2 linked regions of the Thermocoleostomius sinensis A174 genome follow. The protein of the gene in region 1 interacts with the protein of each later gene in a pairwise test. Links are inferred from orthologs where the notes say so. Each region holds a gene or a part of one and is shown on either strand. Other genes may lie near its edges.

What was found.
Region 2: the proteins of pcrA (region 1) and lpdA interact in binary tests that used the Escherichia coli proteins (3 or more experiments, as listed by UniProt). The link is inferred for Thermocoleostomius sinensis A174 from one-to-one orthologs.

Annotation. Positions count from the first base shown.
Region 1 is NZ_CP113797.1:4,091,971-4,102,994, reverse strand. What follows is about bases 7,509-10,553. They hold pcrA (DNA helicase PcrA), read left to right. Parts: upstream 7,509-7,871; coding sequence 7,872-10,235; downstream 10,236-10,553. Other genes in these bases: OXH18_RS17750 (hypothetical protein), read left to right, coding at 10,350-10,526; OXH18_RS17760 (hypothetical protein), read right to left, coding at 7,509-7,603. Outside these bases: OXH18_RS17795 (site-2 protease family protein), read right to left, coding at 1-20; OXH18_RS17790 (DUF3110 domain-containing protein), read right to left, coding at 183-566; OXH18_RS17785 (succinate dehydrogenase/fumarate reductase flavoprotein subunit), read left to right, coding at 770-2,500; 5'/3'-nucleotidase SurE, read right to left, coding at 2,535-3,386; OXH18_RS17775 (endonuclease/exonuclease/phosphatase family protein), read left to right, coding at 3,634-4,686; OXH18_RS17770 (hypothetical protein), read left to right, coding at 4,773-5,000; OXH18_RS17765 (AAA family ATPase), read left to right, coding at 5,049-6,869; more of OXH18_RS17760, read right to left, coding at 7,055-7,508; OXH18_RS17745 (YebC/PmpR family DNA-binding transcriptional regulator), read right to left, coding at 10,598-11,024. UniProt on the Escherichia coli protein: A helicase with DNA-dependent ATPase activity. Unwinds DNA duplexes with 3'-5' polarity. Translocates on single-stranded DNA with 3'-5' polarity. Initiates unwinding more efficiently from a nicked substrate than double-stranded DNA.
Region 2 is NZ_CP113797.1:651,237-662,201, reverse strand. Bases 4,982-7,967 are described here. They hold lpdA (dihydrolipoyl dehydrogenase), read right to left. Parts: upstream 7,199-7,967; coding sequence 5,765-7,198; downstream 4,982-5,764. Other genes in these bases: OXH18_RS02760 (FAD-binding oxidoreductase), read left to right, coding at 7,447-7,967; trpC (indole-3-glycerol phosphate synthase TrpC), read right to left, coding at 4,982-5,574. In the rest of the region: OXH18_RS02810 (SPFH domain-containing protein), read left to right, coding at 1-362; OXH18_RS02800 (zinc ribbon domain-containing protein), read right to left, coding at 749-1,099; OXH18_RS02795 (TIGR03792 family protein), read right to left, coding at 1,141-1,500; OXH18_RS02790 (phasin family protein), read left to right, coding at 1,680-2,003; OXH18_RS02785 (FKBP-type peptidyl-prolyl cis-trans isomerase), read left to right, coding at 2,090-2,641; OXH18_RS02780 (coiled-coil domain-containing protein), read right to left, coding at 2,748-4,076; OXH18_RS02775 (DUF5340 domain-containing protein), read right to left, coding at 4,247-4,579; more of trpC, read right to left, coding at 4,693-4,981; more of OXH18_RS02760, read left to right, coding at 7,968-8,754; OXH18_RS02755 ((Fe-S)-binding protein), read left to right, coding at 8,764-10,146; OXH18_RS02750 (hypothetical protein), read right to left, coding at 10,209-10,889. UniProt on the Escherichia coli protein: Lipoamide dehydrogenase is a component of the glycine cleavage system as well as of the alpha-ketoacid dehydrogenase complexes.

The sequences.
Region 1 (11,024 bases):
AAAATTAAAGCAATAATCATCCTTTTAACTTCCTCGGTTTCTTCAGAACCAATACTGAGAAATTCTGAAGCCGTATAGGTTTAGGCAGAGCTAAATTGTTGCGGCTCGCTTTCCTAACACTGTAGCGGTTCTGGCGCGATTTCGTTCAATTAAATCGTCTTCTCTGTGCGCAATTGCAGAGGTTATATCAAGCCTTCTAGGCGACGGCGAATTTCATCTAACTCGGATTGGGAAAAATCGGGTTTCTCAGCACTGGATGCATTAGCAGGAGTACCATCGGGCTGCCAGTCGGTTTGTTCCAAATTCGTTTCGGGCGGAACCGCAAGTGTGCCTTCAGGAACTAGCTTGCAATCATAGTCACTTCCTTGGCAAAACTCCTCGATTTCTTCTGATTCAAAGGCTTCGACCGATGGCGTAATAAAATCTTGAGCTTCTAGCATTAGACCATAGCGAGTGGCGTCGTCTTCTGACTCAAACATCAGAATGGTATTGCGATCGCCCACTTTCAGCGTATGAATTCCTTCGTTCTCCGTACCGGCATTGAATAGCAGAACAAATACACGCATGGCTGACCAGGAGTCTCAGTAACATCTTGAGAGGGGACTTGTCTATCCTAATCGGATTGCGGCCACAGCGGACGGCTATCCCAGTTGAGAGATATTACGGGATTTGGGGAAATTCTCGCCAAGCCGGGCATTTGCGTCAGGATAGAATTAGAAGCCGATTCAACTCTGAACTATACGACTACTGCTTAAACGCAAGATACAGCATGATTGAACACGACGTAATCATTGTGGGAGGAGGACTAGCTGGCTGCCGAGCCGCCGTCGAAATTGCTAAAACCAACCCACGTCTCAGGGTTGCCGTAGTGGCTAAAACTCATCCCATTCGATCGCACTCGGTGGCGGCCCAAGGTGGCATTGCTGCCACATTAAAAAATGTAGACGAGCAAGACTCCTGGGAAGCCCACGCTTTTGATACGGTCAAAGGATCCGATTATCTCGCTGACCAAGATGCTGTTGAAATTCTCACCCGTGAAGCTCCCGATGTGGTGATTGATTTAGAACACATGGGTGTGCTGTTCTCGCGCTTGCCCGATGGACGCATTGCCCAACGCGCCTTTGGTGGTCATTCTCACAAGCGCACTTGCTATGCTGCCGACAAAACCGGACATGCCATTTTGCACGAACTCGTCAATAACTTGCGCCGCTATGGAGTCGTGATTTATGACGAATGGTATGTTATGCGCTTAATTTTGGAAGACAGCCAGGCTAAGGGCGTTGTGATGTATCGCATCCGCGACGGACACATTGAAGTGGTGCGAGCCAAAGCGGTGATGTTTGCCACAGGCGGCTATGGGCGGGTTTATAATACCACTTCCAACGATTACGCCTCTACGGGGGACGGGCTAGCAATGACTGCGGCGGCCGGACTGCCGTTGGAAGATATGGAGTTTGTACAGTTTCACCCAACGGGGCTATACCCAGTAGGGGTGCTGATTTCAGAAGCGGTGCGGGGAGAGGGCGCTTACCTGATCAACAGCGACGGTCATCGCTTCATGGCGGACTATGCTCCCAGTCGGATGGAACTAGCTCCACGAGATATTACCTCGCGAGCGATCGTCAAAGAAATTCGGGCAGGTCGTGGCATTCAGCCCGATGGCAGTGCGGGCGGGCCGTTTGTGCACTTGGATGTACGGCATTTAGGGCGCGATCACATCATGAGCCGCATTCCCTTCTGTTGGGAAGAAGCCCATCGCTTAGTGGGGATTGACGCCGTGCAGCAGCCAATTCCCGTACGCCCCACCGTGCATTACTCGATGGGTGGTATTCCTACCAACACCGATGGACAGGTGCGCAGCAGTGCGGAAGGATTAGTCGAAGGCTTTTTTGCGGCTGGAGAAACTGCTTGCGTCTCCGTGCATGGAGCGAATCGCTTGGGCAGTAACTCGTTGCTGGAATGTGTTGTCTATGGTAAACGCACCGGGGCGGCGATCGCCCGCTATGTGGAAACTCGCAAGTTGCCCGACCTTGACGAAGCCCGCTACCTCAATGAGGCTCAACAACAATTGCAGTCCCTCCTCGACAAACCCGGAGAATATCGCATTGCTACTGTGCGGCAGGCATTTCAAGACTGCATGACCGACTACTGTGGCGTTTTTCGTACCGAGAGCCTAATGCAGGAAGGACTGGAACAACTGCACCAGATCCGCCAGCAGGCCGATCGTATCTATCTAGATGACAAAGATCGACTCTGGAATACCGAACTAGTGGAAGCGCTGGAACTTCAGAGTTTATTAGCCGTGGGTGAAATTATTCTCAGCAGCGCCTTGAATCGCCAAGAAAGCCGAGGGGCCCACTGCCGTGAAGATTACACCGATCGCGATGATACCAACTTCCTCAAGCACACCTTGGCTTACTATGCTCCGGCGGCTGGGGTAGAGATTCGATCGATGCCAGTGGTCATTACCCGATTTGAGCCGCAAGAGCGTAAGTATTAAGCCTTAGTATTAAGCCTTAAATCTTAAGGTAAAACTATTCTGCCCATTTTTTGTAGCCCTGCTGCCACTTTTGTAAACTTTCCAACCCCAAAGCACAGGTCAGGTTGTATTGCAGGGGCGTAATAGTGATGTAATTTTTGCGAATCATTTCCACATCAGTGGGTGTGTTGCGGAACCACTCAATATCCCCGCCAGATGCTTTCAACCCTGACATTCCCGCTTGTTCGAGTTCTTCTTGGCTCACCTCTTCTAGTACCTCTCCAGCCAACCAGTAGTAGATTTTTCCACGCGGATCAACCCGTTTTTCAAAGGTATCAAAATAGCGACGTACTCCTTGTCGAGTCATCACAACCCCAGCAATTTCGTCAGCCGCCACTGCTGGGATATTGACATTGAGCAACGCCAAATGCGGTAACGATCGGGTCTCCAGTTGGGCTAGCAGCGATCGGGCAAAGTCAGCAGCCGGTTGAAAATCCTGATGGGTGAAGCTGGTTAAGCTGAAGGCAATACTGGGAATGCCTTCAATGACACCCTCCATCGCAGCAGAGACCGTGCCTGAATAGAGCACATCGGTTCCCAGGTTCGATCCATGATTAATGCCAGAAAGCACCATATCTGGGGGAGCGTCTAGCAGAGCACCCAACGCCAGTTTGACACAATCTGAGGGAGTTCCCGAACACGCCCAAGCCTGAATAGTGGGATGAAACCCTGATTCCACTAGTTTTGCTCGAATCGGATCGTGCAACGTTAATCCGTGTCCTGTTGCCGATCGCTCGCGATCGGGACACACAACTGTGACATGATGCCCAGCGGCAGCGAGAGTGTTAGCAAGGGTACGAACACCCAATGCAAAAATGCCATCGTCGTTGCTAATCAGAAGATTCATGCAGGTTTGGGGCAAAGATGACCAATGTTTCACCATTTAGTGTAGATGGGATCTCAGCAAAAGCGTGATGGCGCGCTCAATTAAAGTTCTTCAAACTTTTTCTAATCTCAAGGTTCCCCAAACGTAGCCCAATCAAGTCATCACGTCTAGATGTTGGTGCTTGGCAACCCTCGTTAACTCTTTCTGTAAAAAAGCCGATCGCTCCGTAATTTGGGGTACAACCGTGATTGTTACCCAGGACAATTCGATGCCGACTGCTTTTACGGTGATGACCTGGAACGTTGAAAATCTGTTTCCACCCGGCCATGCCATCAGCCCTAGTAAGGTGATTTCTCCAGCGGATTACGAGAGTAAATTAAGCTATTTGAAACAACGGATTCTGGAAGTTGATCCAGATATCATTGCCCTACAAGAGATTGGCAGCCGATCGCCGGACGATACTCAATCGTTGGATGATTTGCAAGCCCACTTGCAGAACTATCCCTATAAAGCGCTCTCTAGCAATCCCGATCGTCGCTTAATTCGGGTTGGATTTCTATCAAAATTAGATATTTTACAAACAGACGATTTCGCTGATTTTCCAGCAGGAGAATTATCCCAAGTGCCCGATTGGTCGTCTAAACCGCCTGTCACTCAAATGGGACGGGGTGGTTTACGAATTGAGATTGAACTCTCATCCGGACTCCGAATTCGCCTGATCAATTTACACTTAAAGTCTAAGCTCATTACTTACCTGCCGACTGCAAGAGCGAACCCACGCTTTCAACCTAGGGATGAGAATGAACGATCGATCGGACAAGGATTGGCCCTATTGCGACGAACAGCCGAAGCAGTGACGGTACGGGTTTATCTCAACTCGCTGATGCAGCCTGATGATACAACTGAAACGATCGTCTTAGGTGATTTGAACGATGAACCGCGAGCCGCTACTACACAACTGTTGCTAGGTCCCGAAGACGCCGATATTACCACCGACGATAAGTTAGATATTGTGCGGTTGTACAACTTGGTGGATTCAATTCCGCGTCGAGGTGATGAATCTAACGATAAACGATTTTTGTCTTCAAAGGAACGGTTTTCGCGAATCTATAAAGGACGATATGAATTGATTGATCACATCCTAGTCAGTAAAGGACTTCTTGGTACAGAAAGTTCTTTGCGGCAGGATCAATGGCGTGTCCTGGAGGTGCGAAGTTTAGTAGACAGCATTCAACAGCAAAGCATTGGTGACAATCCAGTCGAACGCTTCGGTAAAAACCGCCCAGATCATGCCCCGATCTATGCTCGCTTTACCCTTTAGGGTGGAGGAAACGCTCGATCGCCTGCGCTATCTCTAGGGGAGACTGCTAAACTGAGGGGAAGGATTTGGTATGAGAGGATTGCGAAATGGGCATCGAGCACAGGATGTTTAAGGGCGCATTTTTGCCAAGCGAAGTTGTGCAACTGCGGCAAACGTGCTTCACACCGGGGCGCGTGTTTGAGCCAGGCACCTATTTAGCGGGAGAGTTACCTGACCTTGCGTTTGAGATGGGTTTGGTCGATCGCTTACCTCCCGTGCGTGGTAAAAATGCTGAAATTCGTGACTCAAATGAAATGTCTGATACCGATCGCTAATCGTTCTCTTCTTCCCCCTTTCCTTTTTCCCACCCCTAGGAGACGATCGTGGATTTTAGACAAATCGTCAATTTCAGGATGGTTAAGCAAGAAGCGAGTGCGTTGCATCGATCGTTAACGCCAATCCTGGAACTCGATGAAAAGTTTGCAGAATTAATTTTAATTGATCTGGCCAAAGTGGTGCAAATTTGTGGACAAGCGAGTGGTGAAATCACCTCGGCTGAATTATTGGCCTATCTAATTATCTATGCCCTAATTAAAAAGGATAAAGATAAACTCAATGTTGCCTTAAATACATGGGAGTTTTCTGAAGTTGAGCGATCGAAATTCGAGAAAACAACACTGCAAATTTTGCTAAATTTAACCAAACATCAAACTCCAGATCAATTAACGTTACCGTCTGTTTTGAATAAGCTTGATGAGGAGAAAAATACTCACTATTTAGATACGGCAGTTAATGCAATCTACAAATTTGCCCAGGTGATTGTCAAGGCAGATGGCGAAATTTCGATGCAGGAAATGGATGCTTTATCCCATATTTGGCAACTGCTGCATTCCTATCAATCGATCGAGGATTATCAAGCTGCATTGAATCAAGCGGTGGCGAAAATTCCGTCGCAGACGATCGAGCAAACTCCATCCTCGTCAACCGCCTCGAACACACAACTCGCTGATAAATCAGTTGCCAAAAGTGAAGCTGAGTTGAACCAAATTTTGAATCAAGCCCTGGCAGAATTGAATGATTTGGTGGGTCTAGATAATATCAAAGAAGAAGTGAAAACGCTGGCAAATTTTCTTAAGGTGCAGAAAATCCGTGAGGAACGTGGGCTAGCGCAAACCTCCGTTTCACTGCACGCCGTCTTTTGTGGTCCACCCGGCACCGGCAAGACGACCGTGGCTCGCTTGATGAGTCGAATTTATCAGGGCTTGGGCTTTTTGACGAAAGGGCATCTTGTAGAAACCGATCGGGCTGGATTGGTGGCCGGTTACATCGGTAAAACCGCAGAAAAAGTAGAGGCGGTAATTAATTCGGCTCTCGATGGTGTGTTGTTTATTGACGAAGCTTACTCACTGGCTCCTGAAGATGCCGAACGAGATTTCGGGCGAGAAGCAATCGATGTGTTGTTAAAACGCATGGAAGACAACCGCGATCGATTGGTGGTAATTGTGGCAGGATATACCGATGAAATGACCCGTTTTATTGAATCGAATCCAGGCTTAAAGTCGCGTTTCAATCGCTATTTTTATTTCGATGATTATAAGCCGGATGAACTATTACAGATTTTTGAAAAGATGGCCAATAAAAGCCATTTTCATCTCACTGCTGCTACCCGCACCAAGCTCTTACGGGTGTTTGAAGAACTCTATGTTCGGCGCGATCGAACCTTTGGTAATGCACGAGTTGCCCGAAACCTGTTTGAAAAGAGTATTGAACGGCAAGCAAATCGACTTGCGGTACTGTCTTCTTTAACCGACGAGGTATTAACTACTCTGCAACCCGACGACATTCCGGTTGATGCTGTTGGCACCCTGGCAGGCAAAGTGAATTGGCAAGCGCTATCTTTTCCCTCATCTAGCTCTGCCTCGTCTTCGCTATCTCCCTCGATCGCGGCTGTGGCCGATCGCTTGAATCGCTCTTTAAACTCCCAAAACATTACTGCCCGAGTGACCAACACCAACGGTTCGCTGCAAGTGATGCTAGAGTCAGACCAGATTCCTAGCGAAGCTGAACTCGTTGAGTTTGTTCGGCAAGAACTGGCGCACATGAGTCTCGATGCGATTCAGAAGGTGACGATCTATGGGCGACAGATCAACACTGACATTCCAGCTTGGAGCGAAGAATTTGATGCTCGATCGACAATCGGTTAAGAGGTTGGTTGAATAGAATCAATAGATGGCTCAAACTGCCCTTTCCTCACCCTCACCCCCAGCAGAAGGAGCTGCAACGCCCTCCCCTTCTTCCACAGGAGTAGGGATTGGGGGATGGAGCGTAATGGTTGCCACGTGTCAAACATCCTCTAGGAGCACGTCAATTCCAATCTGAAGGACTCAACTTAGATCCCAAAGGTAAATCCAAACAACAGAGTGTAAAGCAGCAACCCTGCCACAATGCCGTAGGAGCAAGAAAGGGTGGCAGAGAAGGGAATGTGCTTGTTGAGATAGATAAGACCGCTGAGGGTGGTGGACAGCGCTAGAACCCCGAGGGGAATCCCATAGGTTGCATACTGGTTCAAATAGTTGACCAGCAACAGCATCGCAATCATCCACGCCGCCGCTGCCACAAACAGCGAAATTTCAGAAATGTGACGGGGAGGACGAATCGATCGGGTGAACAAGGCAAAGTAGGTAATGACAAGAGGCGGTAGAGTCGCAGCCGCTAGGCACTTTAGACCAGCTTCGATGTTGAGGGTAAAAGCTTGCGCAATAAGACTGACGATCAAGCTACCCACAATCGCGTAGGACAATGTCACCAATAGCCGACTCAAGGCATAAATCAGTGGTCGAGGCTTGCGATTGTGTAGCTTAGCTTCCACATCGAGTGCTCGATCGCTCTCCATTTCATCAACGGACTTGTTTCTGTCACCCTTTTCTCTGTCGTGCATAGGTCACTGGTATAAAAATATATAACTGATCTTCAGCGTGTATCCGTGCAGTTCCTACTATCCAAAGACGTAGATCCTGAGAAGGAGAATCGCGATCAGTCATGTCTTCAAGAGATGCGATACCCTTGAGTACGGAAGACTCGAGGACAAACGTACAGGACACGCCTAGGAAACGCTTAGGTTCATTCCACCGCTTTTATTGTAAGTCTTTGTTAGTCCTTGCGCTTCTGTATCTTGGCTATTTGCGTTCATTCGTATCTTTAGCTTCATGCCTCAATCGATCGATTTTCTCAAGCATCTGAATCCATCTCAACATCGGGCCGTTGAGCACTTTTGTGGGCCACTGCTCGTGGTGGCCGGAGCAGGGTCTGGAAAAACACGAGCGCTGACCTATCGCATTGCCAACTTGGTGCTAACCCATCGAGTCGATCCTGAAAATATCCTCGCCGTCACCTTTACCAATAAGGCGGCACGGGAAATGAAAGAGCGGATTGAGCGGTTGTTTGCCGAACAGCAGGCTTGGGAAAAGTACGATAAACCACTGACAGAACTAGCTCCCGTAGAGCAAACCCGGCTAAAATCGCAGGTCTACAAAACCATCACCAAAGATTTGTGGATTGGCACGTTCCATGCCCTGTGTGCGCGCATCCTGCGGTTTGACATCGAAAAATATCAAAGCCCTCAAGGGTTTCGCTGGAATCGAAATTTCTCTATTTTGGATGAATCTGATGCGCAGAGCCTAGTGAAAGACATTGTTGTCAACCAATTAAATTTGGACGATAAGAAATTTGAGCCACGATCGATGCGCTATGCCATCAGTAATGCCAAAAACCAGGGGTTGTCACCAGAAGATGTAGAACGGGAACAGCCCAATTTTCGCGGGCGCGTTTTGGCCAATGTCTATTCTGAGTATCTAAAAGGACTGGCTGCCAACAACTCAGTCGATTTTGATGATCTAATCTGGATTCCAGTGCAGCTTTTTCAGCAAAACGAACAGGTATTAGCCTATTGGCACAAGCGATTTCGCCATATTTTGGTGGATGAATATCAGGATACTAATCGCACCCAATATGATTTAATTCGATTGCTGGTGACAAATGGAGAAGATTCGCGTAAATTTAACGACTGGAACCATCGATCGATCTTTGTGGTGGGCGACGCGGATCAGTCAATCTATTCGTTTCGAGCGGCAGATTTTACCATTCTCATGGACTTTCAGCATGACTTCGGCGATGGTTTGCCAGATGATGACACACGGACAATGGTGAAACTGGAGGAAAACTATCGATCGACAGCTAACATTCTCGAAGTTGCGAATGAATTAATTGAAAACAATACCGAACGAATTGACAAAGTTCTGCGTCCAACTCGTGGCACTGGAGAAGAAATCTTCTGTTACCGCGCCGATGATGAAACCGCAGAAGCCCACTTCGTTGTCAATCAAATTCGGCAGATGGAACTGACAGAGCCGGATTTGCAATGGGGTAGCTTTGCGATTCTCTATCGCACCAATGCACAGTCGCGGGCGTTTGAAGAAGTGTTGGTAAAGTATGCGATTCCCTATACGGTGGTAGGCGGTTTGCGATTTTATGATCGTAAAGAAATCAAAGATGTGCTGGCCTACCTGCGGGTGATTGCCAACCCTGACGATACTATTAGCCTCAAGCGCATCATCAACACCCCCCGCCGTGGTATCGGCAAAGCCACAATCGATCGCTTAGAAAATGCCGCCAGAGAACTGAACATTCCCCTCTGGCAACTGCTCACTGATGAGACCTCGGTGCAAACATTAGCGGGACGATCGGCTAAGCCAGTGCTGACTTTCACCAGCCTCGTGCGAACTTGGCAAGAACAAGTAGAAACCGCTGCTGCTTCTACCATCGTACAGGGAATTTTGGAAGATTCCGGCTATATAGCAGATCTCAAAAATCAGGGAACCGACGAAGCGATCGATCGGTTGCAAAACGTGCAGGAGCTTTATAACGCTGTTTTACAGTTTGAAGAAGAAAACGACGAATCTAATCTACCGCTATTTTTGGCCAATGCGTCATTAGCCTCCGATTTGGACAACTTAAATGAGCAACAGCAGTCGAAAGTATCGCTGATGACGCTGCATTCCTCCAAGGGACTGGAGTTTCCCGTAGTATTTTTAGTGGGGTTAGAGCAGGGCTTGTTTCCCAACTTCCGCTCGCTGGAAGATCCCAAGGCGATCGAAGAAGAGCGGCGGCTCTGCTATGTAGGCATCACTCGCGCCAAAGAGCGGCTATTTCTCAGCTATGCCCGTGAACGGCGATTATACGGCAATCGAGAACCCGCCAGCCCGTCGCTATTTTTGGCAGAATTGCCCAAAGACTTGCTGTTGAGTAGCGTCGCCAATGCCATTCCTACCAAATTTACGCAGCAAATTCGTGATGTTAAACGTGACCAAGCAGCGACAAAACCCAGCACCCCAAAAACCACCATTACCGACTGGAACGTGGGCGATCAAATTATTCATCCCAAATTTGGCATGGGGCAAGTGACGCACGTATTGGGCAGTGGCAACAAAGCGACGATCGCTGTGCGCTTTAATGATCAACCCATTCCTCGCATTCTCGATCCCAAACTGGTCGCGTTGAAGCGGGTGGAATAATAGGAGTAGTTTTGGTCATTGGGAGTCGGAAATCGGGAGTCGGAAGTCGGGAATTGGGACTGGCTTTTCTAAGGATTCTGGCTTGAACACGATCGCAAACGCTTGGCTGAAATCATGACTGCAACTTTTCCTTCCCCAGGAACAACAGATCGATCTTCCTTCGCTAAGCCATTGTTTGCGGCGATGGCAGCAAGCAACCTGGCAGGATCACCGATCGAGTTACTTGAAGAAACCTTACAGCGACTGAGCGCAGGCACCAATAGCTATACGGCGGACTGGTTTGGGCAATAAATTGCGAACTTACCGAATGGTGATGAGGAATAGGGGGCATAGGTAATGGGTTATGAAACATTATCATTTTTCTAAGCCATGCTCAGCGACATTAGCTCGTCGGACATTTCGAAGTTGGCTGTTACAGACTGTACATCGTCTAGCTCTTCCAAGGCATCCATCAGCTTCAATAGCGATCGTGCTTGTTCAGTGTCTGTGACTTCCACGCTGTTATTTGGAATCCAGCGCAACTCAGACTGGATTAGGCGATACCCTGATGCACTCAAAGCCTGGGACAATGATTCTAATTGCGATGCCTGAGTAAATACTTCGGCTCCTAAACTATCCTCGTCTAATTCAACGATTTCGTAGGACTCGGCTCCAGCTTCTAATAGGGCTTCCAATAACGCTTCTTCATCTAATTCAAAGACTTCTTTTCGACCGCGCAGGACGGGCTTTCCTTTAATGGTGACAACCCCTCGTTGGTCAAACATCCACCCCACACAGCCTGTTTCGCCC
Region 2 (10,965 bases), 3.4 Mb from region 1 along the record:
CCTCCGAAGGTGAACGAGACTCAGCCGTGAACTCTGCTAGAGGGCGTGCCGATGCCCAGATTTTACAGGCTGAAGCTGAGCAAAAAGCCACCATTCTGCGGGCCCAAGCGGCTCGACAAGAGCAAGTACTGAAGGCTCAGGCCACAGCCGAAGCGATTCAGATTATTGCCAAAATGCTGAAATCCGATCCGGGGGCGCGAGAAGCGCTGCAATTTTTGATGGCGCAGAACTACATCGACATGGGTTCCAAAATTGGCACGAGCGCTAGCAGCAAGGTCATGTTCATGGACCCGCGCAGCATTCCCGCCACTGTGGAAGGCATTCGATCGATCATTGGTGAGGACGAGGGCACCAAGTCCTGAGCGTGTAACAAGCTGTACAACAATCGAAGGGCGATCGGCGATCGCCCCGATCAATCAACCTACCTGGTGAATCAAGCCTTCAATCAGACACATCGGAGCAGCGGGATTTGAACCCACGACCCCCACTACCCCAAAGTGGTGCGCTACCAAGCTGCGCTACGCCCCGTCTAAACTGCATTAGTAAGTGATTTTATCAAGAATTTCAACCGTTTTCATTGATTGACTGACAAGCTTCGATGACCCTTACCCCATCTCTCTCTTCTCAAGAAGAGTGACGTTGAAAATCCCTCAATCGTTTCGACTTCCCGTCGCCCCATCTGGGAGCAGGAGGTGGGGGATGAGGGGGCAGCAATTTGTCAATCAATTTGTCAATCAGGTCGTTTTCATTAACTTAATGCAATCAACAAGCTAATCAGCAACAGCGCTACCACAATCAACAGCGGGGCGTTGCGCCGCAGCCAATGCTTCACTAGCGCTTGCCGACTAGGGCGATAGGTCAATACTTGTGTTGAAGTCTGCGGATTATGATACAGCGTACATTCTTTAGCAAAGGGTCGCTGCGGAAAGTTACAAGTGTCATCCTCATGATAGGTACAGGTTTGGCAAAGGTATTCATCCTCCTCGGCTCGAAACAGGGGAATACCGGGATGCCCATGGGCTTTAAGCATGAGGCGACACGTAGGACAAACGATCGCTTGGGATTCGACAAATTGCTGACAACGAGGACAAACTGGCATCGCACATCTAACCGCAGTTTTCTCAATCCTAGCCTATTGCACTATCGTCCTCGCCCATAGGGGTGGTGCGCTTGTCTCAAAGATTGATGTTCAGTCTCATTCGAGAATTTGCGAATTTGATAGCGAGAGGATTCTAGTAGCTCATAACTATCGCCCATGGACTGTCTAAATTGGGCTTCGATTTGTTCTAACGCTTGAGGCGGAATGGCCTGCCACTGCTCAAACGTTTCCCAGCGAATGACCTGTACCACCTCTGCTAAATCATCAGGGCTGATCCAGACTTCCTTACTAATGAAGCCGGGATATTGCGACAGTGCCGCTGTCCAAATCTCCGCATCCTTTTGCACAAACTCCTCGCGCCGATCGGGATTTACCCGGAATTTCAACCATTCAATTTCCATAGATTGTGTATCTCGTGTATCACTGCTCTACAACAAACGATCGGTTATCAAGAATTCCATCTCGGCATTATTTCGCAGAACATTTGCCAGAATAAGACTGTAAACTGCAAGCCGTTCAGTTTTATCATGCCTGGGTTCGATCATCTTGGCTAGCAGGAGGCAGAGAATAAGGAATCATTATGGACAACAACAATTTTCTTCAACAGCTATTGATGCTTGGCATTGGCACAACCTCCTTGGTTGCTGAAAAGATGAAAGAAGTCAGCGATCAGTGGGTAAAAGACGGCAAACTCGACCCAGAGCAAGCTTCTCATTTTGCTAACGATCTGATGCAGCAGTTGAAGTCTGAGCAAAGCAACTGGGAAGCTCAATTTCGCCGCCAGCTTCGGACGGTTCTACAAGAATTAGGGGTACCACGCCAAAACGAGATGGATGAACTGCGGGGACGCATCGATCGCCTAGAGCGCCAAGTTCGTGACCTAGAAAACCGCCTGTGGCGATAGTCAATCAGCCTAAGCGATCGCCTTGAAGCCTCCTAGCTGATATACACTGAGGGTTGGGTTTCAAGTTTGATCGAAGGAGGTCGATTTTGCGGGAAATTCTAATTAGCTTTGGGATCATGCTGGCATGTGCAGTCTTTCTAGTGGTGGCGCAACTGACTCAGCGAGGCAGCGAGGCGATTGCTGCTCAGCTTGCTGAGCCTCCGTCTATCTCCACCACCACCGCAGCTAATTCCACCCTAATTGCTCAAGCCTCTAGCACTGATGCCACAGATCTCATGCAGGAAGAAAATCAGGAGATTATCACTACCCCCTCTGGATTGCGCTACATCGACCTTCAGGAAGGGGATGGAGCCATGCCGCAATCGGGACAGAATGTAACAGTTCACTATACCGGCACGTTGGAAGACGGTACCAAATTTGACAGTTCTCGCGATCGCAATCGCCCCTTCTCGTTTCGCTTAGGTGCCGGACAAGTGATTCGCGGGTGGGATGAGGGGCTAAGTACCATGAAAGTCGGTGGTCAGCGACGGCTGATTATTCCCCCTGAACTGGGCTACGGAGCACGAGGAGCCGGTGGAGTGATTCCTCCTAACGCTACCTTGATTTTTGATGTAGAACTCCTGCGAGTTGGTGGGTAGGAATTAGGGAATAGGGAGTAGGGAGTAAGGAACAGAGGACAGGTTTACTTCGATTACCCATTACCCATTGTCAACTCTTACCGCCAATTCCTGCTTCCCAAGGCACTTAGCCTCGCAAGCCAAGCCGCTGTCCTTTGACCCGATCGCGCCGACGCACCAAAAAGTCGGGAAGTTCGGGAGTTGGGAATTTGGGTAGGGGAATGGATGGAGGTGGCAATGTTTCGCCGGTATTGGCGGTTAGAGTAAGCAGCGAGTTCAGGAGGTCTGTCAAGGCTGAAGGGATTGTGTCTGGTTCTAATTCCGATGAGACTTGCTCAGCTAGTTCATGCAACTGTGAGAGTTGATGTTGCTGTGCTAGATAGCGATCTTTCCAGTACTGTACAGCGGTTTCATACTCGGTTGCCTGTTGCGCTTGATGCAGAATTTGCTCTTGCAGTTCTGCGGTTTGCCGCTCCAAGATTCCTGTACGGGTTTGCAGCCGATCGCGTTCCTCTTCTAGCTGTTGATGGCTTTGTTGCCAATGGGCCTGAAGCCGGGTTTGCTGCGCTAGTTGATTTTCCAACATCTCAATTCGGCGATGCGCCCGCGTCAGATCGTGTTGCAGTGAAACCAATAGGGTGTTAGCTTCACTCGCAGATAAGCGCTGGAGTGGTAAGTTGATCGGTAAGCTGATGCTCGATTGCAGCTTTACAGCAGTTTGGCGATCGGACTGCACTTCTGCCAGTTGAGATTCTAATTGCGCCCAATCGGCCTGATACTGCTGAAGTCGGACAGAGAGATCTTTGATTTGTTGCTGGGCTGTTGCCAGTTGTTCGCGCAGGGTGGCTGCCAAGGTGCGGGCAGAAAGGGTCTCAGATTCTAGATCGGCAATGCGCTGCTGTCGAGTTTCCAAGGTAGTTTGAAGGTCTTGAATTTGCTGTGTCAGCAGGCTGCGATGCGTTTGAACCTCAACTTGATCTTGAGTGATAAACGAGCGTAAGCGCTCCAATTCTTGTTGCTGCGTGTGCGTCATCGTCTCGATCGTAGCCATCAGTTCTTGGATCGCTTGATCACGTTGTTGAGTTTCCAGCAGTTGCACATCAAGTGTTTGCTGTTGATCTGCCAGTTGTAGCTTCAGGCGAGCAATGGCCTGTTGCTGTACGTGAGCATATTCTTCCGTATTAGCAAGCTGTGTTTCCAGCAGGGCTTGATCAGTGAGTTGCGCCCGTAAATCATTCAGCCAAACCAAGGCTTGATCTAATGCTTGCTCAAGTTGCTGAATGCGATCGACTCTTTCTCGATCGAGCGTCTGGGCTTGTTGCAACTCTTCCAATAACACTTGGTAGTCGGCCGGAACTAGCGTCAAGCTCAAATTACGGGCGTCTTCACAATCTTGAGGCTGGAAACAGGGATCATTCACGATGTCATCACGATGTCTAGAACCTGACTGTACCACTCGTAACCTCCAAAACCCTACCAACGCTATCCTGTCATGCCACATTACCACTCAACATACCTGTATGGTTGCTCTAGCTCCATACACCAGCGGGCGATATGTTGCAGAAGCGAGTTGTGCTGGCTTACAGTCTACCGAAGGAACTTCAAATTGATATCAATTTGGAGAATCTAGGGATGGCAAGATTCAGAGGACGGGACTGGCTCAGGCTGAATTGGTTCAGATTCTACTGGCTCCGCTGGTGGGGACGCGATCGCATTGAGCACAGATGGTTCTGATGCCGTATGATTCAACGACCAGCGATAGTCAATGGGCACATTGGCGCGCTGGCAACTCTCTTCCAACTGTTTTTGCTGAGTTAATGCTTTACGCAACGTCACAATTAATTCATGGACTTGCTCCTGTTGCGGGGACTTGCGTCCCACGGCTAACATTGTTTGTCGCTCTAGCAATTGCAGAAGCAACTCGTAATGAATGTGAGATGGAAGAGGGATAGGTTCCATGCAGCCCGTGGTTCACTCATTGTGAATTTGTTTCAGTCTGACTTCAGTATGCACCTAAACCTGACCTTCTGTTAGGTACAGGAGCTACTTCTCATGAAGTTACCATGATGAGCTTACACAAACAGTGCACCAATAGCGACACCTGGATGGGGTTGCTTCATCAGCGATTCCCCGATTAATACCGCACTAGCTCCCGCTTGGTGAACTTGCTGTAGATCGGCAGCGGTATGCAACCCGGATTCGCTAACCACTAAAATATTGCGGGCTTGCAGTTGATCGCCTCTAGCTGCCAAAATCTGCCGCGTCGTGTCTAAATTCACCGAGAAATCCTTTAAGTTGCGGTTGTTGATGCCAACTAAGGCTACGTCTTGCAACGTCAGCACCCGATCTAGTTCTTCTAGCGTATGGACTTCAATCAGGGCAGACATTCCCAGTGCCTTAATAATTTTGAGAAAATACTGCAAATCGCGATCGGGTAGAATGGCAGCAATCAGCAGGACCGCATCGGCCCCATTGACGCGGGCCAAATACAATTGGTAGGGATAAATCACAAAATCTTTGCACAACAGTGGGCAGTCGATCGTCTGGCGAATTTGGCGCAAATAGCTGAAACTGCCCTGAAAGAATTTTTCATCCGTCAGCACCGACACACACGATGCACCGCCAGCTTCATAGGCCTGAGCAATGGCGATCGGATCAAACTCTTCCCGAATCACGCCCTTACTGGGAGATGCTTTCTTCACTTCAGCAATGAGGGCAGGTTGAGTTTTGCCCTGCCGCAGTGCTGCCACAAAATCTCGCGTCGCGGGTGCTTCTAAAGCTTTGTGTTGCAACTCCATCAGCGGTACTTGTTCCCGCATTTTGTCAACTTCTTTTTCCTTGTACCAAACAATTTCCTCCAGAATATGCTGCGGCTCTGCACCCTCGATCTGGACTTGATAACGCAAACTTTCAACCGCTACAGCGGGCCCGGGGGAACGACGACGAATCTGCATGAGTAGAAAGGGTAAAGGCTAGAGTATGAAGGCGAATGTAAAAGACACAGGACTAACGCGGTTCAGCGACTTTTGCTTCCCTAGTCCACCAGATTAAGGGGGAATCAAATTAAAGTCCCCCAGCGTTAGGGGAAGGAGCGAGGAGGATAAGAATAAATATCCTTTATCTATCCTTATATCTTGATAAACTTTATCCTTTTTCGATCGCTCGCTTATAGGCTTCGTCTAGCACTTCCGACAGGGTGGGGTGAGTGTGGACAAAGTAAGCAAGATCGTGCACCGATCGGCGTTCAGCAATAGCGTTGGCGGCTTCCTGAATCAAATCCGACGCATGAAACCCTAAAATGTGAACGCCTAATACCTCGCCGGTATCTTCACGGTAGATGACTTTAGCCAGTCCGTCGGTTTCGCCTTCAGCAATGGCTTTGGAGTTGCCCTTAAAGTACGATCGCACAGTGGCCACGTTGAAGCCTTCTGCTTGGGCCAGTTCTTGGGCCGCAGGTTCCGTCAACCCCACAAAGCTCACTTCAGGATGAGTGAACGCAGCGGCAGGAATGCTGCGATAGTCTACCGTGCGCGATCGACCACAGATATTATCGACTGCTACCATGCCTTGGGCCGAGGCCGCATGAGCCAACATCATTTTGCCTGTAGCATCTCCGATTGCCCACAGATGCGGCACAGGTTGTCCTTCTGCCAGTACGGCCATTTGATCGTTGACGGGAATGAAGCCCCGGCGATCGACCTCCACGCCCACTGTTTCCAGCCCCAGATCGCTAGTTGCAGGAATCCGTCCCGTCGCGACCAGACAGGCATCAACTTCCAAAATTTCCACAGTTTCCTTAGTTTTGGCGTCGGCGAGTTCAATCACCACGGGGGAGCCGGGTGTCACTTTCTTGGCTAACATTCCCACCTTGGTCTCGATATCGCGAGGCGCAATTAATACTCGCTGGGCCTGTTTGGCAATATCTGGATCAAACCCTGGCATTAACTGATCCAACGCTTCAATCATCGTTACTTCCGAGCCAAGCGCCGTGTAGATATCGGCAAACTCTAGCCCAATGTAGCCACTACCGACGATCGCCAGCCAGGACGGCAACCAATCCAACTTCACACCATCATCACTGGTGAACACAGTTTTGCCATCGAGTTCAATTCCCGGTGGCACAAACGGCACTGACCCGGATGAGATCATTACATCTTGGGCAGTGATTGTTTTTTCCCCTGTTTCCGTCATTACAGTCACTTTTTGGGGCCCTGCCAACTTGCCACGTCCGTGAATCGTTTCGACGTTGAGGCGCTTGAGGCTATTGGTCAAATCGTCGCGGATTTTTTTCACCAAACTATTGGCATGATTGGCGATTGCTTCTCGCTCGAAAGAAACATCTGGAACATGAATACCCAACGCTTTTAGATGGTGCGTGTCGCGAAGTTCTCGCACTCGACCGGAGGCTGCCAGCAATGCCTTAGAGGGAATACAGCCTCGGTTGACACACGTGCCGCCCATATCCGCTGCTTCAATAATGGCGGTTTTCAAGCCACACCGTACAGCATGTAGAGCCGCTCCATGCCCGCCTACACCTGCTCCAATAATGACTAAATCGTAATCGAATCCGTGACTCACAATTTCCCCCTCTGGGTAATCCTCTGCTCTATTTTCGATGGTGAAGGGGGTCTTAGACAAGGGAATTAGGGTTGGGCGATCGTAACAGAGCTAGGCAGCCTCAATCGCCTCAAGTGAACAACCAAGTGAAAACAACCAAGTCATCGCGAAGCCCAGCCATTTAACCTGGCACGATGGGGGAATGGGTGGTAGGTGATGGATAATGCGTAAAGACTATCGTGATTCCCAACCCCCGACTCCCCACTCCCATGAATTCGATCACACACCAGCTAGAGTCTATCGTTGGCACCGATGCCCTTTGCCCTTGGGAGGCTCTGGAACCGAGTCTGAAACACCAAATCACTCAAGCGGTAGCCCCAAATTCTACCGTGGAAGGGGTGGTTTACCCTGAAACGCAAGAAATGCTCGGGGAGGTGATAGCATGGGTCGATCGCCATCGGTGTCCTGTGTTGATCTGCGGCAGTGCTAGCAAGCTCCACTGGGGTGGATTGGCAACTGGCATTCAATTGGTGATCAGCACGGCTCGCCTCAATCGCTTAGTAGATCATGCTGTGGGGGATTTGACCGTGACGGCCGAAGCTGGAATGAAACTCTCAGATCTACAAGCTCAGCTAGCCACAGCCGGGCAATTTTTGGCGATCGATCCGGCTTATCCCGACACTGCAACGTTGGGTGGGATTGTGGCCACAGCCGACACAGGGGCGCTACGCCAACGATATGGCAGCGTCCGCGATATGTTGATTGGTTTATCGATCGTCCGTTCAGACGGTCAAATCGCTAAGGCCGGCGGGCGAGTCGTGAAGAACGTAGCGGGCTATGATCTGATGAAGTTATTCACTGGCTCCTATGGCACGTTAGGCGCAATCGCGCAGGTATCGTTTCGGATTTATCCGCTGCCCCCTGCCTCGCAAACGGTATTCCTAACGGGTAAACCAGAGTCCATTGCTAACGCGACAGCAACCCTATTGGCATCGGGATTATCACCAGTGGCGATCGAGCTAGTCACGCCGGAAGTAGCGTCAGTATTAATCAACAAGCAGGCAATGGGGCTGATTGTGCGGTTCCAAAGCTTGGATGTGAGCGTTGCTGAACAAACGGAATACTTGCAACAGCTTGGTCAGACGATCGGTTTACATAGCCAAGTCTTCCCTGGAAGCGATGAACAACCTCTATGGCAACAATTGCAAGAACAGATGCAGGCTTATCCCCAAGAAACCGAAATTACTTGCAAAATAGGAGTGTTACCGTCAAATGCGGTCGATATGCTCAGCAAGCTTGGCCATCTAGCTCCTTTAAGCTTTGGACTGATTCATGCCGCCAGTGGGCTAGGGTTGCTGCGGTTTGACACTTTATCACTAGAACAATTGGCACAAGCTCGTGCATTGTGTCAAGTTGAAGGTGGTTTCTTGAGTGTATTGGCGGCTCCGGTTGCGTTCAAACAGTCGATCGATGTTTGGGGCTACGTGGGGAATGCCTTCGCGACAATGAAAAACCTGAAGCAGCAATTTGATCCAGAGAATTTATTCAGCCCGCATCGATTTGTCAACGGAATTTAGTCAACAGCGATGACCACCAATTTACCGTCAGAAATCTCTTCCGTTTCAATTGATTTTACCGATATTCAAACTACGTTTGCGAACGGATTTGATCATAATCATCCACCTGATCCAAAGTTGATTGATGCTTGTGTCCACTGTGGGTTTTGTCTATCTACATGCCCCAGCTATCGCGTTATTGGCAAAGAGACTGATTCACCCCGCGGTCGCATTTACCTTATGGATGCAATCAACGAAGGAGACGCTCCCCTTTCCTCTGCCAGTGTTCAACATTTTGATTCTTGTCTTGGCTGTTTGGCCTGTGTTACCACCTGTCCATCTGGGGTGCAATATGACAAGCTAATTGCCGCCACTCGTCCTCAAATTGAGCGTAATCATCTCAGAGGTTTGGGCGATCGGCTATTCCGGAAACTCATCTTCTCGCTGTTCCCTTACCCAAATCGGCTGCGGCTGATGCTGGCTCCATTGGCCCTATACCAGAAATTGGGCGTGTCAAACCTAGTGCGATCGACTGGGCTGCTGCAACGACTTGCACCTCGGTTAGCGGCAATGGAATCGCTGTTGCCCAACATCACCGCAAAATCGTTTCAGGACTCCTTACCCACGGTGATCCCGGCTCAAGGCGAGAAACGCTATCGGGTGGGGATGATTCTAGGCTGTGTACAGCGCTTGCTGTTTAGCGAAGTGAACGAAGCCACGGCTCGCGTGTTGAGCGCCAACGGCTGCGAGGTTGTCATTCCCAAGTCGCAAGGATGTTGCGCTGCCTTGCCATACCACCAAGGGCAGGAAGCCCAAGGGCAAGCACTGGCTCGTCAAATGATCGATGCCTTCGAGGGAACCAACGTAGATGCAGTGATTATCAATGCGGCTGGCTGTGGACATACGCTCAAGGAATACGATCGCATCCTGCAAAACGACCCAAACTATCGTGACAAAGCTGCCGAATTTGCCCCCAAAGTCAAAGATGTCCAGGAATTTCTCAGTGCCATTGGATTAACCGCAACACTGCATCCTCTGCAAGCAGAACCGCTGACGATCGTGTATCAGGATGCCTGCCATTTGCTACACGGGCAAAAAATCAGTCTGCAACCTCGTCAGTTGCTGCGGCAAATTCCCGGTGTCACATTACGAGAGCCGATCGATGCAGCCCTTTGCTGTGGCAGCGCTGGCGTATACAACATGCTGCAACCCGATGTTGCCGAAGAATTGGGACAACAGAAAGTTGCCAATTTGCTCAATACCGGTGCAACGCTGATTGCCTCGTCTAATCCGGGTTGTTCGCTACAAATTCTCAAACATTTGCATCAACAAAACCGAACAGTCCCTGTCATTCATCCCATTCGGTTGTTGGATGCTTCAATTCGAGCTATTGGATTAGCTGACTTATTCTAGAGTATATTAACCTGTCCATAGTTTGATCTTGCCTTTTGTGCAGAAGCCTCGGTTCTGTCAGGTCAAAGCTCCAAGTAATTAAAAAGGCTCAGCATGGCAACCAGAGCGATCGCCACCACACAGGTTCCAAGCACATTGAGCTTGACCGAAGCGTGTCGATCGGGCGTTAACCAAAAGCTTAATCCTTTTGTCACTAGCGGCATGACTATCCACGTCAAAATAGAAGACGAAATCAGATTATTCACCAGCATAGAACTAGCGTGTGACCAGGAATGCATGAAATGCAGACTGGTAAATAAGAACGTCTGCACCATTACCAAGGGATAGAGTCCCAAAACTACCGCCAAATTTTGCTTCCAAGCAGACGGCCCTAACCCAAATTGTTCTACTTTGCTACTGCGCGAAAACCATCCCTCTAGTCCAGTACTAAAAGACTTGAATTGATACAATTCAAAAATTTTTCGCCCCTCTTCTATTAAGGCTTCTCGCTGTTTCGACTTCAGCCATTGATTCAGATGGTCTGGCGAATCAAAATGAATAATTGAGTACCAACTTAAATGATCGCCTTTCACTGGCGCGCATAAATCGACTCGAATACAGCCATCGCAACGACGGGCGCTATTTGCCAGCCGAAGATGCCAAAGCCGAAAAGCCAGCCCTTTGCCGTTGGGAACAATATGCTCAAAGACGAGGCTAGCTTGGGAAACAGATTCAGTTTCGGGTGCAAACCAACGGCTTGTCATGCTGATCCAAGGAGATGATGAAAACAATTTCTCCTAAATTGTATGCTGAATTCTGTATACAGACTAATATCAATTC